Regions from separate parts of the Ornithinibacillus xuwenensis genome, predicted to be linked through region 1. Evidence: a T-box and tRNA genes for the amino acid it is inferred to sense, from the RefSeq annotation. Region 1 holds a T-box; the other holds one or more tRNA genes.

Evidence for each region. A T-box is a leader RNA that pairs with one kind of tRNA and senses whether it is charged. The one in region 1 lies ahead of metG (methionine--tRNA ligase), so its partner is inferred to be a tRNA-Met.
Region 2: it has a tRNA-Met gene. The T-box ahead of metG (methionine--tRNA ligase) is inferred to sense a tRNA for this amino acid. The anticodon was not compared.

Annotation. Positions count from the first base shown of each region.
Region 1 covers NZ_JBDIML010000005.1:122,405-137,872, forward strand. The annotation lists gene ABC228_RS14720 (carboxypeptidase-like regulatory domain-containing protein) at 1-764, opposite strand, end outside; gene ABC228_RS14725 (hypothetical protein) at 754-1,080, opposite strand; gene ABC228_RS14730 (RNA polymerase sigma factor) at 1,037-1,612, opposite strand; gene aroD (type I 3-dehydroquinate dehydratase) at 1,801-2,565, opposite strand; gene metG (methionine--tRNA ligase) at 2,684-4,324, opposite strand; T-box leader at 4,375-4,635, opposite strand; gene ABC228_RS14745 (quinone oxidoreductase family protein) at 4,689-5,666, opposite strand; partial or broken gene ABC228_RS14750 (MFS transporter) at 5,814-7,088, opposite strand; gene ABC228_RS14755 (hypothetical protein) at 7,274-7,444, shown strand; gene ABC228_RS14760 (DeoR/GlpR family DNA-binding transcription regulator) at 7,592-8,341, shown strand; gene pfkB (1-phosphofructokinase) at 8,338-9,267, shown strand; gene ABC228_RS14770 (PTS fructose transporter subunit IIABC) at 9,269-11,143, shown strand; gene ABC228_RS14775 (methyl-accepting chemotaxis protein) at 11,211-12,533, opposite strand; gene ABC228_RS14780 (NAD(P)H-dependent flavin oxidoreductase) at 12,893-13,975, opposite strand; gene ABC228_RS14785 (DUF1062 domain-containing protein) at 14,155-14,745, opposite strand; gene ABC228_RS14790 (hypothetical protein) at 15,132-15,468, opposite strand, start outside.
Region 2 covers NZ_JBDIML010000001.1:346,988-362,455, reverse strand. The annotation lists gene rpmG (50S ribosomal protein L33) at 1-146, opposite strand, end outside; gene ABC228_RS02180 (hypothetical protein) at 324-527, shown strand; gene ABC228_RS02175 (hypothetical protein) at 567-1,145, shown strand; gene phoU (phosphate signaling complex protein PhoU) at 1,246-1,905, opposite strand; gene ABC228_RS02165 (peptidoglycan D,D-transpeptidase FtsI family protein) at 2,063-4,183, opposite strand; gene ABC228_RS02160 (MFS transporter) at 4,253-5,527, opposite strand; gene ABC228_RS02155 (superoxide dismutase) at 5,631-6,242, opposite strand; tRNA gene ABC228_RS02150 (tRNA-Phe) at 6,400-6,475, opposite strand; tRNA gene ABC228_RS02145 (tRNA-Ser) at 6,530-6,622, opposite strand; tRNA gene ABC228_RS02140 (tRNA-Ile) at 6,634-6,710, opposite strand; tRNA gene ABC228_RS02135 (tRNA-His) at 6,720-6,795, opposite strand; tRNA gene ABC228_RS02130 (tRNA-Met) at 6,821-6,897, opposite strand; tRNA gene ABC228_RS02125 (tRNA-Asn) at 6,908-6,982, opposite strand; gene ABC228_RS02120 (Na/Pi cotransporter family protein) at 7,356-8,984, opposite strand; gene ABC228_RS02115 (NfeD family protein) at 9,234-9,863, opposite strand; gene ABC228_RS02110 (hypothetical protein) at 9,939-10,262, shown strand; gene ABC228_RS02105 (hypothetical protein) at 10,291-10,680, opposite strand; gene ABC228_RS02100 (DUF2624 domain-containing protein) at 10,866-11,150, shown strand; gene ABC228_RS02095 (deoxyribonuclease IV) at 11,198-12,091, opposite strand; gene ABC228_RS02090 (DEAD/DEAH box helicase) at 12,115-13,428, opposite strand; gene ABC228_RS02085 (Nif3-like dinuclear metal center hexameric protein) at 13,474-14,604, opposite strand; gene ABC228_RS02080 (tRNA (adenine(22)-N(1))-methyltransferase) at 14,585-15,301, opposite strand; gene cccA (cytochrome c550) at 15,381-15,468, opposite strand, start outside.

The DNA of each region.
Region 1 (15,468 bases):
TGATGATTGGAATTCCCTTCTTCGTCCTCTTCCCAATTTTCCTGCTCATTTGAGAAGCCTTCCTCATATTCGCTTATTGCTTGCGACACTTTCGTATAAGCCTCCTGAAAATCTCCTTGCTGCAAGATTATTTCAACCTTTAACTGTGCAAGTGCAGCTCTTAATTGGTAATTATCCTTTTCCATATCATCTAGTAAGCTTTCAATATATTGATCAGCTTCTTCTAGTTCACCATGATTCTTCGCAATTCTTATCCGTTCTAGAAGGAGCTCTTCTTTATTATAGGATTGGGTTGGAATAAAACGACTTGATGCATCATATAGTACATTCTTTGCATTCTCTAATTCTCCTTCTCTCTCATAATAAGAAGCTAATAATAATGCAGTAGTAACTAAATAACCATCTACAGGGCCCTCTTTCGCATAGGCTTGAATATAGGGAAGCTTTTCTTCCCAAGTAAAGTAGTTCTCTTGGGGTTCCTGTCCCCACTGCGTGAATGACGGTCCAATGTAAACATCAAACTGGGTGGTTAATCCATCTCCAATCATATAATCCCGAATAAGCTCCCATTTCTTCGTATCTAACGGAGTCGAATCTATTAATTCTAATATTTCCTCTTTATCTTCTACCTTTTCAGCGTTTAGTTTTTTCTCAGCAAGATATATCTCTACTCGAGGAATTATCATATAGGTGAACAGAGGGACTAGCAAAAATATTCCTACCAATGTCATGATTAGGTGTTTCACCTTCACCTTAATTTTCATGTTTTAACAACGCCCTTTCAAATTCATCTTCCCAATAATAATTTCCTGCAATATCTACTAGAACACGTTCTTTGTTATGTTCATCAATTGAATCTGTAGGACTATTTTCAAGGGAACCAACTGAAACCATTACTAATACAAATAATGCAGTAATAGGAATAATCGGTATCTGGATTTCTTTATTCCAAAGGGTAACTATTTTTTGTTTCCAAGTATGTGGATATACTCTTTTCAATACATCCTGCTGTTTCGTAAAGTGAGTGTGCTTTAATTCATTGTTGAGATGTGCCTTTATTCGTTCTTTCTCGTTTATCAATAACAGCATCTCCCTTCTGCAATAATTCCTTTAACATAAACCTCGCTCTTTTTAATCGAGATTTTATCGTACTTTCCTTAGATTTTGTATACAACGCGATTTCATTAATTTTTAATTCATTAAAGTAATAAAGTGTAATTACTTCACGATACTTGTAATCTAATTTTTGAATGGCTTCACTTAGATTCTGATTCCATACAAAATCAATTAATGCTTCTTCTGGTGTAAGCATTGACTCATCGACTTGTTCTTTGTCAACATTATCAAGATGGAGTAAGACGTTTTTCCAGCTCCATTTTCGCATACGTGAACGGCAACAATTTACCGTAATGGAAGTTAGCCAGCTTTTCAACTTAGTTGGATCTTCTAATTGCTTCATTTTTTCAAAAGCAATAACAAATGTATCCTGTACTACCTCTTCTGCAGTTTGATAATCTTTCAACAGTAATAGGGCGGTTCGCACTAAATAATCGCCATACTGATTCATGAGCTGAATAAGTGCGTTTTCCTCTTTATCTTTTAATCTATCCACTAGATGCAAGCTAGCTCCACCCCCTTCTGAATACTAAGATGCAATGTAACGTAAGAAAGTTGCATAAATGAGTAAAAAAATTCAATATGGATTCAATAAAAAAGCACGATCATTTCTGAAAGTGCATGAATCAATCATTGTATTATTAAACTTCTATAGCAGTTATTTACTTGATTTCCTTTAACTGCTCATCGCATATATTGATGAATATTTTCCAATATAGTCCGTAATTCAGCAATCGGAATTTGTCCAGGAGCCGAAGCCGAAACGCCTGATGCGAATGTAGCTGAAGATCCAGCTAACTCACCTGCTAGTCTACTAAATATCCCCATCTTAGCCATGGACATCGTAATGAGTGGCCTTTCTGCATATTTAGTTTTCATCATATTGGTGGCCTGTAATAATGTTAGTACATCCGCTTCACTATTTGGCATAACTGCAATCTTTAAAATGTCCGCATCGAACTCCTGCATTCTTTGAAGTCTTGCTATAATTTCTTCTCTTGATGGTGTTGCCTTAAAATCATGATTAGACATGATAACTGTTATACCGAATAACTTCGCCTTACCTATTAAATAGGAAAGAATATTATTAGTTGTAAACAATTCAAGATCAATTAAATCGACAAGTTGTGATTGAACTGCAAATTCATTTAACTCTTTATAATAGCTACTTGTTATTTTCTTTTTTCCACCTTCTTGATAGCTTCGAAAAGTAAAAAGTAACGGAATATCTTTAATTTCATTTCTTAATGTTTTTAGAATATTATGTACTGCCTGCATGTCATCAACATGACTATACTGATCAACACGCCACTCGATAATGTCCGGCCTTAACGCTATCACAGCACGCACTTCATCCATTAGCTCCAAATCTGAAATTCCAACTAATGGTACAATGATTTTTGGCATGCCTTCTCCTATTATCGTATTGCGAACCTGTACAGGCTTCATCTAATTCATCCTCACTTGCCACTCAAATTATTATTAAATATATTTTATCATACATTCGATTCGAAGCATTACGTGCTATATTCTTTAAATCAAAAGAATAGAAGCTGTTTTCCAGCTCCTACTCTGCTTTTGAATGCTCTTTTAATTTGTTTTTTTCTTCTTCAATACTGCTCAAATCAATTCTCTCAAACAACGGTTTCACATGTCTGACTTCCTTAGGAACTACTTTAACCATTTCCCATTTAAGTTGATCTAGTTGTAACATTTTCGCGACAGTATGACTAGAAAAAGGAAGAAAAGGATTCAGTAATTGAGCTAGATTTGCAATAATGAATACACAAGTAGTCATTGTATCCATACAATCGGATTTTGCATCTTTAATTTGAATCCATGGCTTTCTCTCATCAAAGAATTTATTAGATTCTCGTATAAAAGCAAAGATTTCCTCTATTCCTTTTTTGAACGTTGCATTTGAAACATAGTCACCAACAGTTTCATAAAGTAGTGAAATCCGCTTCAAAAACCTGGGTTCAATTTCCCCTTCAGGGATTTTGCCTTCGTAATATTTATCAATAAATTTTAAAGTCCTGTTTACAAAGTTCCCATAGGTCCCTAGTAATTCACTATTATGACTATAGATAAACTCACGCCAAGAAAAATCGGCATCCCTGTTCTCTGGTGCGTTCACTGTCATGAAATAGCGAATGGAATCAGGATGATATCGCTTTAAAATGTCTGGAACCCATATTGCCCAGTTTCTACTTGTTGATAGCTTTTTTTGTTCGATTGTTAAATATTCATTGGAGACGATATGGGTAGGAAGTGGTGTTTTTTTAATACCTTTGAGAATGGCTGGCCATATAATGGTATGAAAAGGTATGTTATCTTTACCATGTACATAATAAGAAATTGTATCTTCGTTCCAAAAATCAAAAGTCTCTCTTTTGTTTTCGATTGCCCATTTTTCACTTGCAGAATAATAACCGGCAACGGCTTCAATCCACACATAGATCTTCTTCTCCTCAAATCCAACAACTGGAACAGGCACACCAATCGGAAGATCTCGAGTGACAGCTCGGTCTACCAGTCCCTCCCTTAAATATCTCTCTGATAACTGAATGGCATTCTCTCTCCATAGCCCCTTTGATTTAGCATTGGATACATATTCTTCTAGGTCCTTTTGAAACAAGCTTAATTGAAAATAATAATGCTCGGTCGACTTAACGACCGGTTTATCCCCACAGCTTCTACAGATTCTATTGATTAATTCCAGAGGATTTAATAAGTTAGAGCAATAATCACATTGATCTCCTCTTGCTTGTGCATCACAATGAGGACATATTCCTTCTACAAAACGGTCAGGCAAAAACTGCTCACAGGTCTTGCAGTAACATTGTTCTTCTTCTTTTGTATATAGCCTTCCAGATTCAAGTAATCGCAAGAAAACCGCTTGAACAATTTCATGGTGTAAAGAAGTGTCGGTCCGCGTATAACAATCATACGTAAACCCTAATTGTCGAAAGCATTGTTGAAACTCTTCGTGATATCGATTCGCAATATCTTTCGCTTCCACCCCCTCCTGCTTTGCTTTAATTACAATTGGTGTACCATTACAATCACTACCAGATACATATAGTACCTCCTTTCCATTTAAGCGAAAGTATCTAGCTAAAATATCACCTGGTAACAGACTAGATAAATGCCCGAGATGTAGTGAACCATTCGCATATGGCCATGCACCACCAATAAATACACGCATAAATAATTCCTCCTTCATAATATATAAAAAACCTCGCCCTAAGACCGAAGTCAAAGGACGAGGTTCATATCTCGTGTTACCACCTTTATTCACTAATAACTCACATTATTAGCCTCATGAAGTACGGAGTGACAATCACCCTTATACTCTGACATTTATAACAAGTGCCAAATCTCGTCAAAGTCTAATCAATGAAGTCGACTTTGAAGCTCAAAGGCCATTTTCAATCAACAATTCTCTGCTTCTTCTCAGCTACCGAAGCTCTCTGGGAGAAAATTCTGTTCATCTACTTTCCTTATCATCGCTTTTATTAAATATTTCACTTATTATTGCATAATTGTGGAGAAAATAAAAGGAGTATCACTCATTTTTTGCTAACATCTAGCAATATTTTACCAATACTTCTTCTGGATTCAATCAATTCATGTGCTTTGTAAGCTTCTTCTAATGGGAACTCTGCTCCAACCATTATCTGTAGTTTGTTTTCTTTTAAATAGTCCATTATGCGTAAACTTGCATCGGCTAATAAATCTGGTCTTTCATTCCTAGTTGTCCCTAAGCTAAAACCTAATATGGATCTACAGCTTGTATGAAGTTGTTCCGTATTAAAGAAACCTATTTCTCCACTTGCATTTCCGAACTGGACTAATCTACCAAACTTTGCTAAACAATTTATGCTTTGCTCAGTTATTTTACCTGCGACTGCATCTAAAATTACATTTACACCTCGACCATTAGTTATTGAATTAACATTATCTGCAAAATTATTGTATAGCATGACATGACTTGCTCCAGCTTCTATTACTGTTTGAAATTTAGACTTATGACTTACAGTACCAATTATTGTTTTTGCCCCCATTAGTTTTGCTAGTTGAATAGCTGTGGTTCCAACACCACCTGCTGCAGCATGTACTAGTATAGTTTCATCTTTTTGAAATCTCGCAACATCTGTTAATAATTTTAAAGAAAGAAACGATACCGTAGGACAAGCAGCTGCAGTTTCGAAGCTAATGTCATCTGGAAGAGGAAAAGATAATGTATCATTAGCAACGACAAATTCAGCATAAGAACCATATTTGGGAAATGCAATTACACGCTGCCCAATATAGAGATTCTTAACTGAATCACCTATCTCTACTATTGTTCCTGCTGCATCTAAACCCAGTTCCATTGGAAAACTGCTTTTTCCTTTACGACCAGTTCTCTTCTTAATATCGGCATAATTAACACTAGTTTTCTCAACTTTAATTAATACTTCATTTCCTTTTACTAAAGGTATCTTCTCTTCAATTACTTTAAGTACTTCTGGTCCACCGAACCTTGTAATTACAATCTTCTTCAAATTTACCCCTCCCTAATATATTGTAATACAACAAAAAAGTAATTAATAATTGTATAAATTTATACAATTCAATAAGGAAAAGTTATGAACGTAAAAATAAAAAGTACATATTCGTTACAAATATGTACTTTAACTAGCTATAAAATTTTAATTAGCCTCCTCAACAATACCATCATCAAAATGAATACCAAATACCTCTGGTGACAAATCATTTGCTTTTGGTAATGTTCTTAATCTTGGGTGTAGGATCCAAACAATCGAAACAAATACAAGTCCAAGCCCAGTAAGAGCAAATATTAACGTACTACTTGATACAGTTGCAAAGTACCCACCTGCGAGAGAACCAATTGGCATGGCCATTGTCCCCATACTACTTGATACTGAATTTACTCGACCTAGGACTTTATTCGGAACAACCGTTTGGACAGCAGAGGCAAAAAGGACATTGGTACCACCAATCGGGATCCAGGCTAACCCAAATAGTAAAATACCTACGATTGACCAAGGTACTAGCGCAGCAATTATCCAACAAATCGCCGAGCCAAAAAATGAAATGATACTAAAATAACCTAATTTAAATTTGCCCATCCAAGGTGACAATACTGCCCCGATTAAGGCACCAGTAGACATTGCAGCAAGATAAAACCCATAAATCTCCGATCCTCCATTTTGATCAGCAAAGGCTGGAAGAACAGCCAATGCTCCCCCTATTGCAAAATTTGCTACGACAGAACCAAATAAGAAAGTACCCATAATCGAGCCAAATACAATTGAAAATCCTTCCTTTAATTCCGAAAAATAAGTAACAAGCCCACTCTTTATCCCTTTTTTTCGCTGGACTGCTATTTCTTTAGAAGTCGGTAGCTATAATAAACTAAAGCAAATTGCTGCCAACGCAAAGGTAAAGGAATCAACTAAATACAACGTGACAGCACCAAAGAAAGCTACGAGAATTCCTGAAAGTGCATTAAATACTAAATCAATCCCTTGATAAGCAAAAGAAAAATAAGCGTTTCCTTTTACTAATTCCTCTTTCTTTACTATTAATGGTAGTGCCTTTGATTGCGATGGATACGCAAATTGCTCAATAAAAGAAACAATTGGCATCACGATAAGCACGATATGAACGGTTAATACATCCATATAATATGCAATCGGAATGATGATAATTAGCCCAGCTTGTAAGATTTGAGTAATTAGAAGTGTGCGTTTAATCGGCCAGCGATCGACGAATGGTCCCGTGATAAATCGCAAAGCTGCTGGGAGTAGTGTGAGAAAACCTGCTAAACCTGAATAAAAGGCATTACCACCTAAACTATATACGAGCCACATGGCAGCAACATAATAGATACTATCCCCTATATTCGTTACAATTCTACCAATGAGTAGAAAGAAAAAGTTTTTATTCTTCAGTATTCCCATGTTTTCCCCTCCGTAAGGATTATGAATTTTTTTTATTATCCTAACAATAGCAATTAGGCCAGTCTTGAACAACCATCTTTAGAATGAAACAATCTACATTTCTGGACCTACTCAAAAATGAATGAAGAAATCATAGCTTCATTCCATCTAGTAAATACTAAAACGAAAGGAGGGGATATCAAAAAATGAATAAAAAAAAGACAAAAACAGAAGAAGCAAATATCAAGCTTAATAATACCTTTTATGGTGAAGAAGAAAACACTCAAGATTTAGACCGACTCGTTAACAACAACAACAACATTTCACTAGTTCTTCAAAACAGCAAGTATGACGATAAAGATAATGAAGATATGTAGACCTACTCCCTACTTTTATAGTAGGGATATTTTTCGCTTTCAATGACAGTTTTTGATAGATTTTAAATGTTTTTGAATGATTTTGATTGACATTAAATGTGTAATCAACTAAAATAAAAACATGAAAGCGCTTCATAGGAGGTAGTTATGTTAGAGGCAGACCGTCATAAATTAATTTTAGAAGCATTAAAGGAACAAAACACGATAAAAATACAGGACCTAATCAAGTTAACAAACGCTTCTGAGTCTACTATCCGACGTGATTTAACACAGCTTGAAAAGGGTAAATTTCTAAAAAGAGTACATGGTGGCGCAGCCAGATTACAAGGAAAGCTAGTAGAACCAACCATGGATGAAAAATCATCCATAAACACGCAAACAAAACGTCAAATCGCTCAATTTGCTTCAAATCTTATTGAAGAAGGTGATTGTATTTATTTAGATGCGGGTTCGACTATTTTTCAAATGATTGACCAGCTTCCATCCAATATCGTTGTTGTAACCAATGGACTTATGCATATGAATCATCTTCTAGAAAGAAACATTGAAACCTATCTGATAGGTGGATTTGTTAAACCAACAACAAAGGCTCTTATTGGTAGAGGAGCAATGGAAAGCTTGGAGCAGTACAGATTTGATAAAAGCTTTATCGGAGTAAATGGAATCCATCCACAATTTGGCTATACCACGCCAGATCCAGAGGAGGCCATGATTAAGAACTTAGCGATATCGTTATCTAGAGAAGCCTATGTGTTAGCGGATGATTCGAAATTTCTAGAAACAGCCTTTGCAAAAATATCTGACATAGGTGCAGCAACCATTCTAACGAATAAATTGAACACAGATACAGAAGAGCACTTTCAAAATCATACAAATATAAAGGTAGTGACATCATGATTTACACACTAACATTAAACCCCTCCCTCGACTATATTGTCGAACTAGATAAGTTTCATGTTGGAGAATTAAACCGAACAAGAGCAGAGTCAAAGTTTCCAGGTGGGAAAGGAATTAATGTTTCACAAGTATTAAAAAGACTTGATGTTGATAGTCACGCACTTGGATTTACAGGTGGATTCACCGGAAACTATATTGAAGAATTTCTTCACCAGCAACAGATTCACACAGACTTTGTAAGTGTACAAGAAGATAGCAGGATTAACGTCAAGCTTCGAGCAGCAGAGGAAACAGAAGTTAATTCGAGTGGGCCAACGATAACAAATACTGATTTTGAACAATTAAAGAATAAAATAGCCAAGCTGACAAGTGATGATTTACTTGTCTTAGCAGGAAGCATTCCCACTACATTGCCTGCAAGTACGTATGAGGAGTTAGTAAGTATTTGTATCCAAAATGGCACAAAGTTTGTTGTAGATGCTGAAGGAGATTTATTGAGAAAAGTAGTTCCATTAAAACCATTTTTAATAAAGCCAAATCATCATGAACTTGGAGATTTATTCAATACGAAACTAACATCCTGTGAAGAGGTAATTCCATATGGGGAAGAACTTATCGGCATGGGGGCACAAAACGTCATTGTTTCACTTGCAGGTAAAGGGGCTGTGCTTGTTAATCAACATATGGCCTATATCGCATCGGTTCCAAAGGGAGAACTAAAAAGCTCTGTTGGTGCTGGTGATTCCATGGTAGCCGGATTTATCGCGGTTTATGAAAAAACAAAGAATATCGAAGAGGCTTTCCGCTTCAGTGTTGCAGCAGGTAGTGCAACTGCCTTTTCAATGGGATTATGCACAAAAGAAAAAGTAGAAGAATTACTTCCTCAGGTTACGATAGAAAGAAAAATTATAAAGGGGAGAAATTAACATGAAAATCACAAAATTGCTTACAAGTAAGACGATTAATCTATCTTTAACAAGCCATGCAAAAGAAGATACGATTGATCAGCTTGTCAATGTATTAGATAACGCAGGCATACTATCAGATAGAACTGTCTTTAAACAAGCTATTCTAAATCGCGAAGAGCAAAGCACAACTGGTGTTGGTGATGGTATTGCCATCCCTCATGCGAAAACAAACGCAGTAAAGCAGCCAGCCATTGCATTTGGTAAATCGATTGACGGAGTTGAGTATGAATCATTAGATGGTCAGCCTGCACACCTATTCTTCATGATTGCAGTACCAGATGGTGAGAATAACACACATTTAGAAGCATTAGCACGATTATCGTCTATGCTAATGAAAGAAGAAGTACGTAAAGAGCTTCTTAATGCTACATCTGAGGAAGAAGTTATTCAAATAATCGATAGTCATGATCAAGATGATGATGAAGAAGAACAGTCCATGGCTGGTAAGAATCAATTTATCGTTGCTGTTACGGCATGTCCAACTGGAATTGCACACACATACATGTCAGCTGATTCCTTAAAGGCAAAAGCAGCAGAGATGGGTGTCGACATTAAAGTTGAAACAAATGGTTCAGGTGGAGCAAAAAATGTTTTGACAGCTGATGAAATCGAAAATGCTACTGCTGTAATCGTCGCAGCTGACACAAATGTAGAAATGAATCGCTTTAGTGGGAAGCACGTTATTGAAGTGCCAGTAGCAGATGGTATCCATAAGCCGCAGCAATTAATTGAACGAGCACTAAAACAAGACGCCCCTATTCATCGCGGTAGTGCGAATCGTTCAGACGATCAGAACACTTCGCAAAAAGGTAAAGGCGTTGGTGCTACCATTTACAAACACCTCATGAGTGGTGTTTCTAACATGCTTCCATTTGTTATTGGTGGAGGAATCTTAATTGCTCTTGGTTTCCTATTTGGTATTAAGTCACATATTCCGGACGATCCAACTCATAATATTTTTGCCGAAGCATTGAATACAATCGGTGGCGGAAATGCTTTTGCCTTAATGATTCCAGTACTAGCTGGATTTATTGCTTTAAGTATTGCTGATAGACCTGGTTTTGCTGCAGGTATGGTTGGTGGTATGATGGCCGCTACTAGTGGTTCAGGTTTCCTTGGTGGTATTGTAGCTGGTTTCTTAGGTGGTTATATTGTTGTTGGGTTGAAAAAATTACTTTCAGGCTTACCTTCATCATTAGAAGGAATCAAAACAATCTTATTATATCCTTTATTAGGAATTGCCTTCACTGGATTTATTATGTTCTTTGTTGTCAATACACCATTAAGTGCTTTAAATACAGCAATTTCGGATTGGTTAACAAACCTTGGTACAGGAAACGCTATTTTCTTAGGCATTGTCCTAGGCTTAATGATGTCATTTGATATGGGAGGGCCAGTCAATAAAGCAGCTTATTTGTTTGGAACTGGATTAATTGCAAGTGGAGTATACGGTCCGATGGCGGCAATTATGGCTGCTGGAATGGTTCCACCATTAGCAATCGCGCTAGCAACTACTTTCTTTAAAAATAAATTTACTAAGCAAGATCGAGATGCTGGTAAAGTGAACTATATCATGGGATTATCCTTCATCACAGAAGGCGCTATTCCATTCGCAGCAGCTGATCCGCTTCGTGTCATTCCTTCTGTAATGGTTGGTTCAGCTATTACTGGTGCTCTAACAATGATGTTTGATATCGGCCTCCGTGCTCCACACGGTGGAATCTTCGTCTTCCCACTTGTTGAAGGTGGATGGATGCTATATCTATTAGCCGTATTGATTGGAGCAATTGTTTCTGCTATCCTGTTAGGATCATTGAAAAAACCTGTAAAATAAGCAGTTAAAAAGCAACATGAGAATACTCTCTCATGTTGCTTTTATTTACATTATGAAGACAAATTCACTAGGAAACCTTAAATTTATATATCTCCTGGTTAAGCTCATTAGCCAGCAGATGTAAATCCCTAGAGGATTGTGAAATAATCTCTGTTGAGGCAAGCTGCTCTTGCCCTTTCGCCGCTATTTGTTGTGTACTTGCTGCAAATTCTTCTGCTGTTTTTGTAATGTCTTGAAGCTGATTCGATATGCTTTTTGACTTCTGATTAATCGATTCAATCGTTGAAGCTGTATCTTTAAAGCTTCTCACAATATTATCATAGGTTACTTTAATTTTCTCAAACGCAGTTTCTGTTATTTTCATGGTGTCTTTTTGCTCATCTATGAGAGTACTAGTCTTGCTAATATTTTGAACTGCAATAGTTGATTTCTCTGTTGTACTTGCAATTATCTCACTAATTTCCTTCGCTGCCTTCGTAGACTCTTCCGCTAATCCTCTTACTTCATTTGCTACAACTGCAAAGCCCTTACCTGCATCTCCAGCCCTACTCGCTTCAATAGTTGCATTTAGAGCTAATAGCTTCGTTTGTTCTGCAATAGAATCAATAACGCCTACAATTCCCGTAACATCCTGAATCATATGGCTTAATTCCATAATAGACTGATGGGCTTCATTTGAAACCGCAACGTTTTGATTCATTTTTTCTATCTGCAAATTAACTGCCTTTTGTCCCTCAGCAATTGACTCTAGCGAGGACACTGCGTGATCAGATCCAAACGCAGCTTCCTTGGAAATATTCTCTATCAAGGTAACTACTTCCTGCAATGTTTGGTTTATTTCACTTACCGTTTCAGCATAATTACTATTCCCTACTGCAATATCATCAATCGTTTCGACTATTTGATGAATTGCTTCTTCATTCTCATTCGTATTCTTGTTCAGTCGGTTAGAATGTGAGGTAACATCAGAAGAGAATTCCTTTAATTTTATAACGGTATTACGAAGTGCACTTCTTGTTTCCCACAGCGCTGTAGCCATTTGCCCAGTTTCATCCTTATACGTTTTTGTATCCATGACCGAATCCTTACGTAAATCAAGGTCAGATGTTTGTTTTGCAACCTCTGTCATTTGAATGATTGGTTTGGAAATAATTCTTCCTAAAAAATAAGAAAGAATAACCCCAATAATAAGAGAAACAATTAAACCAATTAGGATAGGTATCGGTATCATAAATGACGATTGCTCTACCGCTTCTCCGCCAGATGTTGCATTAGGAGACACATTTTCACCGCCCCCCTGCATAAAAATAGCTCCACCTACATTGATGACAGCCACTAAAATAGAATTAATTAATGATAATAAAATAATTTTAGTAGATATTTTTTTCATATGTATTTTCCTCCGTATCTTGTAGTAATATATTTGGTTAGTTGGAGTAAGTAATGAAAATCCATTTTACTGAGCATTTATGAAATAATACGATGATACCCTAAAATGCGATGTTATTAAGCAATAAGAATTAATATAGATATGATTCCTTAATATTTCCCTTCCGAATTTCCTACCCTTCTATTAAAATTTCACAATATCCAACTAATTTAACTCTATTAAATCCTTTTAGTGTGTCAGGAAGATGTCAAAAGAATTCTCATTTTTTATTCCAAAAACAAAAAAAACGACTTCAGCAATACTGAAGTCATTTTTTGTAGACTATCCTTTTAGGTAGTAAATCTATTATAGAAAAACCACTACTTTAGTCTTTCATGAATTTCATCAACTTCTTGAATAATAGTCCTCATCAAATCATGCACAGTTTGATTTTTTGCTAGTCTAGGACTTTGTCCAGACCAAAGAGACATATGCTCCCGATCATTATGTGCTTTGGCAGCCTGTCTCAATCCCTTTGTTAATGTATTTTGTACAGGGAATACTGGTAAAGCCGCTTCATGCTTTTGCATAGACAACGTGAAAGTATTTCGAATCGCTCTTGCATATTTGCCAGAAAACGAACGAGTAAAGATTGTCTGGTCCTCATGAGATTGGAGAATTGCTTCCCTATGAACATCACTTGCTCCACTTTCTACACATGTTAAAAAAGCTGTTCCCATTTGTACACCTTCTGCACCTAAGTGAATGGAAGCCATTACTCCTCTTCCATCCATGATGCCTCCAGCAGCAATAACGGGAATAGCGACCTGATCAACAACCTGGGGAATTAGTGACATTAACCCTACTAAACTTTCTTTATGTCCTTCTAAAAAGTTTCCCCGATGTCCACCAGCCTCACTACCTTGAACAACTACCATATCCATGCCACTTTTCTCAATTTCTATCGCTTCTCGTACCGTTGTTGCTGTTCCAATTACAAGTATTCCACACTGTTTTAGATTCTCAATCACTTCTTTAGAAGGAATACCAAATGTAAAGGAACAAACTGACACCCGTTCTTCCATTACGACTTGGACTTGTTCATGAAATGTTTCTAAAGCCTGCTGATAATATGGAATTTCTAAGTTTTCATTTATTTGTACATTAAGTTGTTCATAGTGTGGTTGCATAACACGCTTTGCATGCATAATTTCATCTTCTGTCACCTCAAATTCACTTGGGACAAATAGATTTATTCCAAAGGAATGATTCGTTAGCTGTTTAATTTCTCTAATCTGTGTACAAATCTGATCAGGTGACATATACCCAGCACCAATCATACCTAGACCACCATAATTCGAAACCTCTGCAACCAATTTCGAAGTAGTTATGCCACCTGCCATAGGCGCCTGAATAATTGGATATTTAATTTCTAGTTGTTTCATGATACTAGTATTTAACATAAGATACACCTCAAATTTTATCAGTTTCTATTACTTACTATTCTTTGCTAAATCAAATATTCCTTTAATTTACAAAAAAAAATTGTATGAATCTCTTTGTCTTCTCCCAAATCGCTTTATAAAACATAATATTGAAATAAAAATAACCTCATGTAATGTAACCGATATCTGTTACAATTTCACTTCAATTTATCTGCGTACCAATTTCCAATAATAGCTATGTGCAAATGATCAACAACCTTGCTTTTCGGTTTTACATGTGGTGGTAAAACTAATAATCCATCCTGCACAAATGTTGCTATCTTTGTCCTAGATACACCCAAAATTTCTGCTAGTAGTTTATCAAGTCTAAGTCCAAATTCGTATTGACTACGAATAGAAATGGTAGTATTTTGCATCATTGACTGAAGTTCTTTTTCTTTTCTCAATTCGTAACAAATTTCCGTATTTACATCACTACACAAATTTCGTAATCTGCTGATTTGAAAAGCATAATGCCAGATGGTTGATTTATCATTTCCCATAAACTTCTTGTGCAGTTCGGAATTAATTTTATTGACATGCACTCGTGAATATATTGGATAATTCCATGTACTTTCACAGCATACACAGTTATAAATAAGCCAAACATCTACCATCTTTTGATTTGCATTTACCCTGAATTTCTCACTACAATAGAATTCTGTATTCCTTTTGCATTTGCTACAATTTCGTATCACACTCGGTATTTCCCGAGCAATAATTTCATATGAAATATTTTTCGAATTCATACGCTCGCTCCTCCTAATTATATAGAGGAACGCCAATAATGGTTGAATGGAGAAAGACTTCCAATAAAAAAAGCAGAATACCCTATAGGTATCCCGCTTGGATTTAAAACAACTGATTATCCTGCGTTCCCTGTAATGGCTAAAAATGGCACACTTCTCCCGTAATTGAACAGCTATGTTCAAAAAGAAATGCACTATTTAGTTGCTTAACCATTACAAGTATGCTGGCAAATCGAATTCCACCTTCCATATTTCTCCTATTTATAGGATACCACCTCGAGAAAAATTGTCAATATATTCCGTTAGTTTCAGCTTAACAAATGTATGAATCCAACCTAAAAGAAAACGACTGGTTTACATGAAACCCGTCGTTTCTTACGTAATCTTTATGAAAGATTAACACGCTCAGCTTTTCGAGCCTGACTTACATGTAATTGCTTCATTGCAAATCGTGCTACCGGCTGCGCAATCAATATTTCAATCCAAAACGCAATCCCAAAATTTCTTGGCCAAACATGAAGGAATTTTTCAAATGGTGCCAGGCTTATCTGTTTCATACCAATCCACGTTCCAATAATTGTTAGTAAAATAGATAATATCGTTACATTCAGAACAATATTGAATAATACTCTTGCATTAAATCCATCTGTCTTCCCGACGAATATTGGTAACAGCTTACCTACAATCGGGCCTGCAATTAACCTCACTGTTAGAACTACTACT
Region 2 (15,468 bases), on a different contig from region 1:
TTTGTTTCACGATGTAAAGTATGTTTTTTAAGACGTGGGCAATATTTCATAAGCTCGATACGCTCAGGATTTGTACGCTTATTTTTTGTCGTAATGTAATTACGATCTCCTGTTTCAGTACAAGCTAAAGTGATGTTTACGCGCATGTTTTTCCCTCCAAACTATATAAACTAGCGATAAACGCATCTAATAGTTCTTTTCAGACTTATATATAATATCAAATGTTTGGAAATCAATCAAGATGGTTTGGAAAAAATTTATGGTTTTCTAGTTATGATTTGTATGATATAACTAGTAATGTATATTGAAATGGAGGTAGAATTATGATTTTTGCAGGTTTAACCATACTTATTATTGCTATTGCTTTATTTGTTCTATCATTTTTCCTCAATGATAGATTCGAAAAGATTGAAAGTGAAATAGAGCAATTGTCAATATCAACTATGCAAGACACGTATCAATTGAAGAAAAAAGTAAAAATTCTAGAAGAAGAATTACTAACCGAAGATTTTTCAGCAAATGAATAATCTTAAGAAATAAAATTTGTTAAAGTAAGGTGGAAAACCATGAAGCAACCAATACGTGCATTTGCCGTAGGTCTATTTACTGCTGCTGTCGTCATGCTAATCGTAAATTACTTTACGGAAAGCTCTGACATTGATCTTTCTGAGATGCCAGTGGAAGACGTCGTTAATGAAATGAAAGAAAAGGGCTATCGTGTACTTACTGAATCCGAATACATTTCCATGTCTATGAATGGAACGGAAGAAGGTACAGAAAAACCTGCAGAGGATACAGAAAATCAAGAAGCTGATAATACAGAAGAAGATTCAACAGCTACTGAGAAAGAAACAGAAAAAACTGAAACTGAACAAACAGAAACTGAAGAGAATACTTCAGAAAATGCAACTAAGGAAGAAAGTCAAACCGAGGAAACAGCGAAATCGTATACATTAACGATTGAATCTGGAATGCCATCTTCTGCTATAAGTGATGAGCTTGAAGCAAATGGCATTATTGATGATGCCGCAGCATTTATTGCTTATTTAGAGGACGAAGGCTATGCGTTAAGAATACAGCTTGGAGATTTTACCGTATCAAGTGATATGAGTTATTACGAGATTGCGGAGGCATTAACGAAATAATATTATTAATTATTTTTTGCGTGAGTAGTTATTTCTACTCACTTTTTTATCATACAAAGAGGAAGCATCGGTGCTAACCTTTGCTTCCTCTTTGTATGGTTTAATCGTTTAAATCAACTATCTCGCCTTTAACTAAGAATAAAATACTTTCCCCTATATTCGTAATATGATCGGCAAATCTTTCAATATAGCGTGCGCTAAAGGCTATTTGCATGACATATTGAATCTGATCTGGATTTGTTGCCGTTTCACTTAAGAGTTCTGTTACTACTTGTTTATACAGCTTATCCACCTTATCATCCATTTTCGCGAGCTTATGCGCAACTGATATATCTTCGTGTTGAAAAGCACTAATGGCTGTTTCCAACATGACTAATGCCATATCACGCATTAACTTTAGATCTTGCGGAACTTCTGTTAAGTAATTATCCCCTAATCGTGTAGCTGATTTCGCAATATTCTTTGCATTATCCCCCATACGCTCAATATCGGTAACTACTCTTAGCGCTATAATTAATCTTCGCAAGTCTGTTGCGACTGGTTGTTGCTTTGCGATTAATAATATGGTTTTATCATTAATGGAAGCTTCTTCTTTATCAATTAATTTATCATCGTTGACAACCTGTCTTGCTAAATCCATATCCTGATTAAAAAGCGCATCAATCGACCTTCTTAATGCTTGATCCGTACGCTTCGCTAATTCAATAATATCATTATTAAGCTCTTCCATTTCGGTATGAAACTGTTCACGACTCGGCATTTAATCGCTCCCCTATTAAAATAAGTAACTATACCTATATCGTAATGCTTCTATATGAAGCTTGTATTAACTTAATGTAAAGTTACTGTAAATCATCCAAGAAAAAACACCTAGTACCGGGGAATTCCGATAACTAGGTGTTTCATTAGTCTTCATCCTATTCATCTGCCTGTTCTTGTTCTTTCTCAGATTCTTCTTCAGCATTATTTTCCGCTTTTGCTCGTTCTTCTTTTAATGTATAGTATGCATCCATAATTCGCTTTGTAATATTATGGTTAATGGATGAATTTGTTTCTGAATCTAAATATGGCACAATTACAGACATTGCAATTTCAGGATTGTCATATGGAGCATAAGCAATCATTGTTAAATTAACTGTTTCTATCTTTTTACCATCAATATACACTTCACTCTCTGCAGTACCTGTTTTACCAGCTGCATTAAAATCAGTGTCTCTAAAATAATTATAAGCCGTTCCACCAGGCTCTTGATATACTTGACGAAATCCTTCCTGTACGCGCTCAATATACTCTTCATCCATAATTATTTTATTCAGTACAGTTGTGTTAACGGTACGATAAATAGATCCTAGCTTCCCCTCTTCAGGAGTTGGGTTTCGAGCTTCCTTCAAAAAATGTGGTTGAACCCGGTAACCTCCATTGGCAATAGTAGATGCATATTGCACTAATTGCATAGCAGTAAAGGTATCATACTGACCAATTGCATAGTCCATTAGTAAACCAGGTCCAGTATCATTACCAGGGTAACCTATAGATTCGTATGGATAATCAACTCCGGTATTCACACCAAGGCCGAATTGATTGAAATAAAATCGCATTTCCTGAAACGCAGCTGGGTCAAAAGAAACACTCTTTTCCCGCTGATAATTATATTCTCCACCCATTTTCATCGCAATGTAAAACATATAAACGTTGGATGATTGGCGTAATGCATCTAAGTCATTAACCCATCCCAAATTCTTCCAAGAGGATTTTTCGGGTGTGCCTGCAATTTTAATTGGTGTATCATATTCTCGATGTCCAGGACTAATGATACCAGCATCATAAGCAGCTAATACCGTTGCTCCCTTCACCGTAGAACCTGGGCGATGGGCGTCATAAAGTGTTTTGTACGACGTATCAGTTATCTCAGTTTGGTCCTCATTAAAGCTTTGACCACCTACAGCAAGTAATTCCCCTGTATTTGGATCCATAACGACTGCCATCGCATCACGCAGATGATTATTTTGACCACCCTTTGTGGCTGCTTCAAGCTCACTTTTAAGAATTTCATCTACCTTCTGTTGAAATTCCATATCAATGGTTAAAACGATGTCCTTCCCACTCTCGCCAGGAACGACTACTTCTGAATCTTGAATTACACCACTTTTATCCATTGTATATTGAACCTGCTCTTTACGACCTCGAAGTAAATCCTCATACTGCTGTTCTAAACCGGTCTTCCCAACACGGTCATTTCTGCTGTAACCTTTCGCTAAATAAAAATCAATATTTTCAGCTGGAACGCCTTCCTTCTCAGTAGTCACATTCCCAATTATATTTTGAAAGGTCCCGTCATAAGGATATTCCCGAACCCAATCTGTGGTAGCATTTATTCCTGGTAAGTCAGCAAGATGCTCCGCCACTCTAGCATATTCTTCAGGAGTCACATTTTCATTTTTGACAACCTGAGGTGCTAAAGCATAAGCACGGTCAAGTTCCTTTTTAATCAAGATGATTTCAAAGTCTTGCTCGGTAAAGTTACTAATTTCTTCTTCTGTAATTCGATCAAGGATTGTCTTATATTGTTCAGCAGTTTCCATGTCAGCTGCTTCTTCTGTTGACAATCTTTCTTTCGCTTCCTCCTCATGAAGAATATACCAATACTCTTTTTTATCACGTGTTGTTATAGAATTCAACTGTTTTTCACGATCAGACTCATCAGGCTTAAACATATCTATATATTCAGCCAGTTTTACCGCAACATCTAGGCGTTCATCTGCTTGTACACCCTTTTGTGGTGTATAGGTGATCGCATACATCGCTTTATTTTGTGCAATAATATTGTAGTTTCGATCATAAATTTCCCCACGCGGAACCGGAATCTTTGTTGTATCCTGTGTTGTTTGGTCAATTTGTTCTTGAAATTCTTCACCTCTTAATATCTGAACAACTCCAAGCTGCAGAATTAACACAGCAAATAATAAAAAGACAACAAAGAATAATATATTTAAACGGAAGGGAAGCTGAGCCTTTTTCTTTTGATTCTTCTTTTTCATTTCTCTCCCCCAAAACATTCTATTTTATACGTACATTATAGCATTTATTTTCGAGGTAGACTAAATCTTTTAACGATTATTTTCATCTGTCACTTGATCTTTTACCATAACTTCCTTTTTATTGGATGTGGTCAAGAAAATATTTCGTACAAAAAAATAGATAAACAAATGCATAGCCCCAAAGATCACTAATAACACTGGGATAATTTGATCAGGATTAAAGTAAGTAATACCCATAATAAATACAATAATGGATGTGACTCGTCCAATGTTTAAATATACCTCGCGTACAACAATGTATTCAATTCTGAGCTCACCAGCTTTCCATGCACGTCCAATAACATCATATGTCATGGAAATATAAGGCACATTTATTATAGGATATGCCATTCCGATAATAATACCGTAGATGATTAACGTCGTATAGCTTGCATGGGATAAAATAATGAATAAGGAGAGGTACAGCATTAAGCTTCCTATTAGGATTGCTTTCTTACGCTTTGATGGCTTAATTAGTCTTGTTGCCAGAAAATAAAAAACAAAAGAAAACCCTGAAAAATATAGATTAAAGGTTCCTAACGATAGTTCACTTTTCGTAACGATATAAACCCATATCGTAATGACAAACAAGAAAATCCCTTCTCGAAGTCCTTGAAAAATATGTGCATTTAGTATTCGATTCCAGTTCTTGTTGTTTTTCCTCTCTTGCACCACACGTTTGAAATAGTAAACACCTTCGGCTGGGCGTCGTTTCAAAAAGAAGCTACTACCTACTGCACAAATAAATAAGATAAAAGAAACAGTAAAGATTGTGCTGTAACCAATATTCTCAGGCAGCTTTGAAATAATGAAGCCTGCAGAGAAGGGTCCAATCATTCCACCAAACGATTGTAAAACGCCTAGAAAACCATTAAAAAAGTCTCTTGTATCGGGCTCTGTTATTTCAAAGGTTAATACATTGAATGCTAGCCAATAAAAGCCGTATCCGATTCCAAGCAGGCTTCCAAGAATAAAATTATATGTTGCAGCATTTTCTCCGATTAATAATACCGTTAAAAAAAATAGCGACAAAAAAATGACTCCTAACCGTAATACAATGACACGGTCCACTTTTTTCGCTATCTTCCCAGCAAATATAAAGGTAATCGGTTGAAATACAAAGACAGCTAAGTTGTAAATCGCTATGGTGTAATAATTTCCATCTGCTTGCTTCCATAAGTATATATTTACAAATGTATTGGATAAATAGATTCCTAATGAATATAAACCACCTATTACTAATAATAGGATTAAATCTCGATTAATTTCAGTTTTTCCAATTACGTATTGCAATGTTTTACGCATATTGAATTGCCCCTTTTCTCTCTTTCCTTAGTGTAAGCAATTCAAATTTAGATATACAAAAAGAAAAAACACGAGTATATCAACTCGTGTTTTTCATACGATATTATTTAGCTGCATTATAGTTCTTTGCAACTTCATCCCAGTTTACAACATTCCAGAATGCAGAAACGTAATCAGGACGCTTGTTTTGATAATTTAAGTAGTATGCATGCTCCCATACATCAAGACCAAGTAATGGTGTTTTACCTTCCATTAAAGGTGAATCTTGGTTTGGAGTGCTTGTTACTTCAAGCTCACCGTTATTTAGCACTAACCATGCCCAACCTGAGCCAAAACGAGTTTTAGCTGCAGTTTCAAACTGTTCTTTAAATTTATCAAAGCTACCAAATTTAGCGTTAAGTTTGTCTGCTAATTCTCCAGTCGGCTCTCCGCCACCATTAGGTGAAAGAACATTCCAGAATAAGCTGTGGTTTACATGTCCACCACCATTATTTCTTACCGCTGTGCGGATATTTTCAGGAACTGCATCAAGATTGCTCACTAGATCCTCTAGTGATTTCCCTTGAAGGTCTGCATGTCCTTCTAGAGCAGCATTTAAGTTTGTAACATACGTGTTATGATGCTTTGTATGATGGATGTTCATTGTTTCTTTGTCGATAGTCGGCTCTATTGCATCATATGCATATGGTAATTCAGGTAATTCAAATTTTGCCATAACGAACTCCTCCTTCAAAAATCTAAATAGTATAAGGATATAATACCCTTCACATGAAAGATTATCAGAGGTTACCAGTTCTTGCAAATTTTTTGCCTTAACATGAAATAGATACATATAAACGCATAAAAAAAACAAGCTATCGCTTGTACATAGATGGTGGCTCGGGACGGAATCGAACCGCCGACACATGGATTTTCAGTCCATTGCTCTACCGACTGAGCTACCGAGCCAAATATTAAAATGTGACGACAATGCATCATGTAACATACTATGTTATGTATAAATGGAGGAGGTAGAGGGATTCGAACCCCCGCGCGGTTTGACCCGCCTGTCGGTTTTCAAGACCGATCCCTTCAGCCAGACTTGGGTATACCTCCGAGTTTTAAAATGGTGGACCCTGCAGGACTCGAACCTGCGACCGATCGGTTATGAGCCGATAGCTCTAACCAACTGAGCTAAGGGTCCTTATTCATATGGGGCGACCGGTGGGAATCGAACCCACGAGTGCCGGAGCCACAATCCGGTGCGTTAACCACTTCGCCACGGCCGCCATGATGTTTAAATTATAATGTAAATGGTAGCGGCGGAGGGAGTCGAACCCACGACCTCACGGGTATGAACCGTACGCTCTCGCCAGCTGAGCTACGCCGCCATTTTAAAGTTGGCTCCACAGGTAGGATTCGAACCTACGACCGATCGGTTAACAGCCGATTGCTCTACCACTGAGCTACTGTGGAATAATGGTATTTTACCACCAATTATGATTTATTTAACCCCTGCATCTTCTTGCAAATTCAATGATGCGTATGCTTCGGGGTTACTCGTAGTAAACTCGGTAGATGTTTTGCTCGTTGCTCTACCACTGAGCTACTGTGGAATCATGATTGTTGATTCGTTAATAGTTGCTATTCAACTTCTCTATCAGCATCTATTTTTTTAGTGGCACGAGATATAATTTAACATATCCGTAAACTCATGTCAACATTTATTTTTACATAATATGATGTTATGTATCAAAAACGACAATATTTACTATAGCATCTTTACATACATATTTCAACAAAAAAATTACTTCCTCAAAAAAAAAAGAGGGGAAATCCCCCCTTCTCATTATTGATCACCTAACACAGCTTCCGCAATATTCACAGCATGGTCACCAATTCGCTCTAAATTCGAAATAATATCAACAAACACAATACCAGCTGACACGCTGCATTGGCCTTCATTCATGCGAATAATATGCTTTTTACGATAGCTACGTTCCATTTTATCAATTTGATCCTCTTTTTGCATCACAGCAAGGGCTTCTTCACGATCGCCCTTATCTAAAGCACCAATAGCCTGCTTAACGGTCGACATCGTTAAATCAAACATATTATTTAGATCTTCTTGGGCTTGCTCTGTAATAACAACCTTATTCGAAATTTTATAATCGATTAATTCGATAATATTCTCAAAGTGGTCACCAATTCGCTCAATATCACGAACGGTATCCATCAGAACGGTGTGTTTTGCACTTTCAAATTCGGATAAGGATCCACCAGATATATCAATTAAATAATCCGTAATACTTCTGTCTAGACTATTAAGTGCTCCTTCTATCTGCATAGCCAGATCCGAATGCTTAGTTTGGTTTGTTGTTAAATAAAGGTTTGTTTCTTCCATCCCCTGATAAGCGTATTCGCCCATACGAATAATTTCAGCTTTTGCTTGATCTAGTGCAAGTGCTGAAGACTGTTGAATAAAGATTGGGTCTAAATGCTTTGGCTTATATTCAATGGTTGTATCCTTACCAGGAATAAGTCTTGTAACAATCCAAGCCAATGCACCAATAAATGGAAATTGGATAATCGTGTTCAAAATATTAAAGCTACCATGTGCAAATGCAATGGTCATCTCTTCATTTAACATAAACTGCTCTTGCAAGAACATGACATATCTGGTAAATAAGTTTAATAATAGCAAGAATATCGTTGTTCCTACTAGGTTAAAGATAACATGAACTGCTGCAGCACGACGAGCCGCTACTGTTGCACCTAAAGATGCTAGAACAGCCGTAATCGTTGTTCCTATATTATCACCAAATAATACTGGTAGTGCTGCCTTTATATCGATTGCACCTTCCGAGAATAACCCTTGTAGTATTCCTATCGTAGCACTTGAGCTCTGTACAATTACAGTAAACAATGTACCAATAACAACACCAAGAATTGGACTTTCACTCATATTTAGCGTTAATTCATGAAACGCCTCTAATGATCGTAATGGTTTCATTCCACTACTCATTAATTCTAATCCGAAGAATAGAGAACCAAAGCCAAAAACTGTTTGACCAATGGCTGTAACTTTTTGATTTTTAAAGAAGAAAATTAGAAAAGCACCAACTGCTAGAATTGGTAATGCATACTCCCCGACGTCAATACCGATGATGAAAGCAGTAACTGTTGTACCAATATTTGCTCCCATAATAACACCGATAGCTTGTCTTAATGTCATAAATCCAGCATTCACTAGACCCACGGTTAGTACCGTTGTTCCTGAGCTACTTTGAATTAGAATGGTAACAATCATACCAGCTAATACACCTAGGAATGGGTTACTTGTAAAGCGATCTAAAATATCTCTTAGTCGATCACCAGCAGATTTTTGCAATCCTTCTCCCATATACTTAATACCTAGAAGGAATATACCTAATCCCCCGATAAACTCAAAAATCAGTGCTTGAACATCTATTTCCAATGAAAAGTCCGCCCCTTCTCGTATTGTTTATGTATTTTTTCCACACCTATACCATTATTGTAGAATTATGTCCTTTTGTAAAGGATTTATAAAAATATTTACATTAAATTTACAAACTAAACTGTGTCACATCTCTTTCTATTAGTAAATTCCCAAATACATACTTGTCATTCATTCTTTTTATTGTCCTTATATTTTTTCTACAAAAAAATAATTTCTAGAAAGAGATTCTAGAAATTATTTCCTTGTTTATTTAATTGTATCCACTAAAATTCTTGTTCCATCCACTTGAACAATTGTAACCTTCGTTCCCTTTTCGATCCATTGTCCATTTGAAACTGCACTATAATCCTTCGCCCCGACACGTATCGTGCCAACTGGCCGCATATCATTTAGGGTAACAGCTTCCATATTTAATAGCGCACGGTACTCTTCGTTTAACGAATTATAACCAGCTTCACTTGTTAACTGATCCTTTAGGGTAATTTTATTCCACATCTCTCGTCGTTTAAACACTTTTAAAAATAACAGCGAGCTTCCAGTTCCAAGTAATACCCCTAGAACCGCATACATTCCAGAAGCAAAGCTAGGTGCAGGCAAAGCAACCGCCGCTAACATACTTGCAGTACCAATAGTTGCGAGCGTACCATCATTTAAAACCTTTCCATCAATAATGATGAGAACAATACCAATAAAATATATAGCGAGCATAAGAATAAGGGAGTCCGTCTCTAAATATACTGAAAAGTAAATAGTAATAAATCCTATTCCTAATAATGCAAATATACCTCGCATATTCACGAGTACTTCACCGATTAAAAATAATGTACCTAACCCTGTAATAACTAAGGCAATCCATTCTTGAGAAAAAATTTCCATTCTCTTTCTCCCTTTCCATGTGTTCTATTTACTTATACGAATGACAATAACAAATGGTTTCATTAAGAAGGTGTTATGATGAGAAAATTTCTTATTACTATTCTAAGTATACTATTTATTATTAGTGTCTATAAAGACTTAAACTCAGGCACACCAACTGAGGGAGGTGACCAAACTCATACTGACCAGCAACTAGAAAGGGTTCCATTTGACGTGATAAAGGTAAAAATCACAACAGGTGATACAGTATTGTCTGTAGTAGAAAAAATTAATCCGAGCATGGAACAATTTCAAATGGAACAAATTGAAAAAGATTTTTCCTCTCTTAATCCTCATATTGATCCTACTCATATCAAAGCGAATCATTTTTATTTTTTTCCAAAATATAACCAAAAGTAAAGAGGCTGGTCAATACCAGCCTCTTTATCTATACAAATGGTAATATAAACAGTGTAATCAAAATGGAGATAGCACCAGCAGCGATGGCAATATTACCAAGTGTATTAGCATCACGATTTCTAGCAATGAAACCTACAATAATCCCCGCTCCACCTAACAGAATTGGCGCCCAGAAGAATGAGGCAATTGATAGTGCAAGCGCTATCCAGCCCATAGCCGTATTGGCTTGCTCCGTATCCCCTTCAAATGCTGCACTTCTTCTGTAATCGTCAGCAGTTAACTCTGCAGCCGTTTCTTCATCACGATTACTATAGATCCCTTCAATTCCATCTGTATGCTGAAAGGTTGATGCCGTATAATCCTCTTCACCGTGCTTTGGAGCATCTTCAACGTTATTCGTTCGATTTCTATCGTCCACAAATGTACCTCCTTCTTTTATGATGAGGTGCATCTTTAGTTTATGACGTATTAGCTTTTCTATAATGTTACTATTTACCATTTGAGTTAAACCACTATCTGTATGGTTATTAACAAAAATTTCTTGTAAACAAGTTGAATAAAACGAACGGGGTGCATATAGTGATTTTAAGAGGAGTTGTTAGAATGTCATTCTTTATTAAACAATTAATTCTAAATAAAATGAGGCAATTATCGCCTGAGGAAGTGCTCGAATACGGAAAGAAATATGGTTTTTCAATCTCTAGGCAACAAGCACAGGATATCGCAAGCTATGTTAGGAGAAATAATATTAATCCTTTTGATAAGAGAGAAAGGAAAAAAATGTTTAATGATTTAAGTCAAATTACTAATCCAGAAACTGCTAATAAAGCCAATCAGCTTTTTCATGAATTGATAAAATCATATGGGTTAGAGCACTTATTTGAATAAAGGAACCTGTTTTATGAACAGATTCCTTTTTATTATCCCATATAATATTATTGATTTACAATTTTATCTTTTAATTCCATATCAAAGGATCCATTTTGTATCATATCAATTTCAAATTTATACGGTGCCTTTTTATTCTTCTTATCCTCACCAACATATGGTGTTTCTAATATTTTTGGAAGCTGAGCGAGCTGTGGATGATTAATGATATAGTGTAGTGCTTCAAACCCAATGTGGCCAAATCCAATATTTTCATGTCTGTCTTTATGCGCACCACATTCATTCTTACTATCGTTTACGTGGACGACTTTAATACGATCAACACCTACAATTTTATCAAATTCTTCAAGAACTCCGTCAAAGTTATTGACAATATCATAACCCGCATCATGTATATGACAAGTGTCCATACAAACAGATAACTTATCATTTAGCGTGACACCATCAATTATTTTTGCAATTTCGTCAAAGGTTCTTCCAATTTCAGAGCCTTTTCCTGCCATTGTTTCTAACGCAATTTGGACATCCATATCTTTTTCTAATACTTCATTTAAACCTTCTATAATTTTCTTAATTCCATCCTCTGGACCTGCTCCAACGTGAGCCCCAGGATGCAACACAATTTGTTTTGCACCGATTGCTGATGTACGTTCTATCTCATTCCGCAAGAAATTGACTCCTAATTCAAAGGTTTCTGGCTTGGTTGTGTTTCCAATATTAATAATATATGGAGCATGCACAACGATATCAGCAATGCCGTTATCTGCCATATGCTTTAACCCTTCAGCAATATTAAGTTCATCGATCGGTTTTCTTCTCGTGTTTTGAGGGGCACCTGTATAAATCATAAACGTATTTGCACCATAAGATACGGCTTCTTCACTTGATGCCAATAGCATTTTCTTCCCACTCATTGATACATGTGATCCTATTTTTAACATAGTTATACCTCTCCCGAATTGTATTATTTCTTTCTATAATTTGTTTTCTTTTTCAGTTTCCTTTTATTCGATTCTTGCTGCTGCTTCATTTTTTTCTTATATCCCGGTTTTACTTTCTTTGGTTTTCGCACCTGTTTCCATGCTTCTTTTTCAATATCAGTCGATGTTTTGGTACGAAGGCTTCGTTCATTCCATGACTTTGCATCCTTCCACTGGCCATTTCGAACATCATAGAATACAAATTGCAAACCCTTTTGCTCCAGCTTCTGAATTAATTTTAAGTCTTCTTCCCTATATAAACTAACAGCAGTGCCCTCCATACCAGCCCTAGCAGTTCTTCCTACACGGTGAACATAAAATTCTTCCTCTTTCGGTAGCTGGGCATTGATCACATGGCTGACACCTTTAATATCAATTCCTCTTGAAGCTAAGTCCGTTGCAACAATATATTGATATCTTAGATTTTGTATTTCCTTTAATACACGTTTTCGTTCACGAGGTGTTAAGCCACCATGAATGATTCCGACGTTCAATCCTTTTTCAATCAAGCTTGCATGAAGCTTGTTTGCATTCTCTTTTCCATTAGTAAAAATGATTGCTAAATAAGGATTAATGGCCTTTGAAATGTCAAAGATAACTTCATCTTCTTCTCGATGCTTGACTGCAATAAGTCGATGCTCCATTGTTTCGGGTGATAATTCATTCGCAATTTTTACATGCAAAGGATTCTCTAAATATTTCTTAAAGAAGTGTTCCAAACGTTGAGGAATTGTAGCAGAAAACACCATTAATTGAATATCTTTTTTACAGCGAATTAAGAGCTGATCAACTTCATCAATAAAACCTAAATCAAGCATCAAATCCGCCTCATCAATGACAAATGATTCCGCAGAATAGATTGTAATAGCTTCTTCTTTTACTAAATCTAATATCCGACCAGGCGTACCAATAATAAAATGTGGAGGCTCTTTCAATTTTTCCATCATTTTTTGTTTATCCGTCCCGCCAACTAACAGCTTTGCTTTCCAAACCTGTTCTTTATCTGCAAGCTTAATGATTTTCTTAGCTTCATTATATATCTGTGTAGCAAGTTCTCGGGTTGGTGCTGTAATGATATACTGTACTTCTTTTCGTTCTTCTTTCAATTGACTAAATAAAGGCAGCAGAAATGCATGTGTTTTTCCTGAACCAGTATGGGATTGACCGATTACACTTTTCCCCTTTTGAATAGCAGGAATTACCTCTTGCTGAATTTCAGTTGGTTGTGTGAACCCTAACTTATCAATTACTTCATTCATGATCGTTGTAAACGAAAATGAGTTAAATGTATTCTTCATGAAACTTCTCCTTACTAGTGAAACCCAATAAATTTTGGGCTTACACTATCTGTATTGGAATGGATCTGTATTAGATTGTGAAACAATAACTTCAATTGTAGAATCCGAAACAAATCCATCACGAATTTTTTCTTCTAGGTATTTCTTTGTTCCTTCTTTCATTGTCTTTTCTATATAATGCCCGGCATCAATGATGGAAATCCCCATCTCCATTGCTTCTTGCGCCTGATGGAATGTCAAATCGCCAGTCACGTAAACATCTGCTTTTTTTAATAGTGCTGGATAAATGTACTTTTCTCCACTTCCACCTAATATTGCTACACGATTCACTTTCTTAGATAAATTCCCAATTACACGCACGTGTTGCACATCGAGTGATTTCTTTGCTTTTAACACAAACTCATCTAAGGTCACAGGTTCAGACAACTTACCAATTCGCCCAAGCCCATATTTTTTCCCTTCGTTTTGTAATGGGATTACATCGTAAGCTACTTCTTCATAGGGATGTGCAGCCTTCATTACTTGGACTACCTCGGAAACCAGGCTAGCTTGTACAATCGTTTCCACTTTAAATTCAGCAACTTTCTCTAATTTATGTTTCTCTCCAATAAATGGAGTTGTTCCATCTAGAGGTTTAAATGTACCCGTTCCCTCTGACTGAAATGTACAATGACTATAGTTTCCAATGTGTCCCGCCCCTTGCGATGACAGCGCATCAAGCACAGGATCTAATTGTGTTTCTGGGACATATACTACAATTTTAAATAATGAATCTTGATTGGTTTCGACAAGAATTTCGCGTTCTTTTATTTCTAGTAAATCAGCTAACATATCGTTAACACCACCCTCTGCAACATCCAGGTTGGTGTGAGCTGCATATACTGTAATATCATGTTGAATCAGCTTCCGTATTACCTTACCACGCCAATCATCAAGATTCAATTGCTTCACTGGTTTAAATAACATTGGATGGTGAGCAACTATTAGATCAACTTCCTTCTCAATTGCTTCATCCACTACGGATTCCAATACATCTAATGTAATCATAATTTTTTTAACTGGTTTATTATAGGAACCCACTTGTAGACCTACATTATCCCAATCATAGGCAAAGGACTTTGGTGCCCATTTTTCAATTATTTTGAAGATATCTGAATTAATCGTGGTTTTTACCATCACCTAAAACCTCCTCTATCCAAGCAAGCTGTTTTTCAAAATGACTAATTTTCAGCTCGTCTTGAATTTTAGCGTTTTTCATTTGGTTTATGACCCGGATTAACTTTTCCTTTTCAGAGGTCCACTTTTCACAAAAAAGCTCATTTTTTTCTTTTCCTAGAATAGGACCAAATAATAAATCTTTTTCGGTAAGATGATTAATTTTATCTGTTCCTTTCTTCCCAACAATAATTTCATATGTATGTCCATTCTCTTCTAGTATAACTTCATCCTGTATCTCATAGTCATGAAGTGTCAGCCAATGTCGGACATTTTTTTCATCAACATTCGGCTGGGCAATGATTAGTTCCACCTTACTTAGCTTGTCCTTTCCTTCTTCTAGAATTGAACGAATTAAGGAACCACCCATCCCCGCAATAACAACCTGCTCTACCTCATCGTGTTTTAACACAGACAATCCATTTCCTAGTCTTACATCAATAAGATGGTTAAGCTGATATTTTTCAACTGTATCTTGTGCACTAGAAAACGGCCCTTCATTCACTTCACCCGCAATTGCTCTTGCTGTCTGGTCATTTTGACAAACATAGCACGGTAAATAGGCATGATCGGACCCTATATCTGCAAAATTGGAGCCTTGTGGTAAAAAAGAAGCAACGTTCAACAACCGCTCAGATAGCTTTATTTGCTCAGACATTAGAAACCTCCATCAAAAACATTGAATATATAAAAGAAAAGCTTTCTGAAAAATAGCAGAAAGCTTACGTTAAAACAATTTATTTTTTCTCACTTAACCATTCAGAAATAATGGTAACTTCACTATCAGAAAGATGCGATTGCGCTGGCATTTGTCCTTGACCAGTT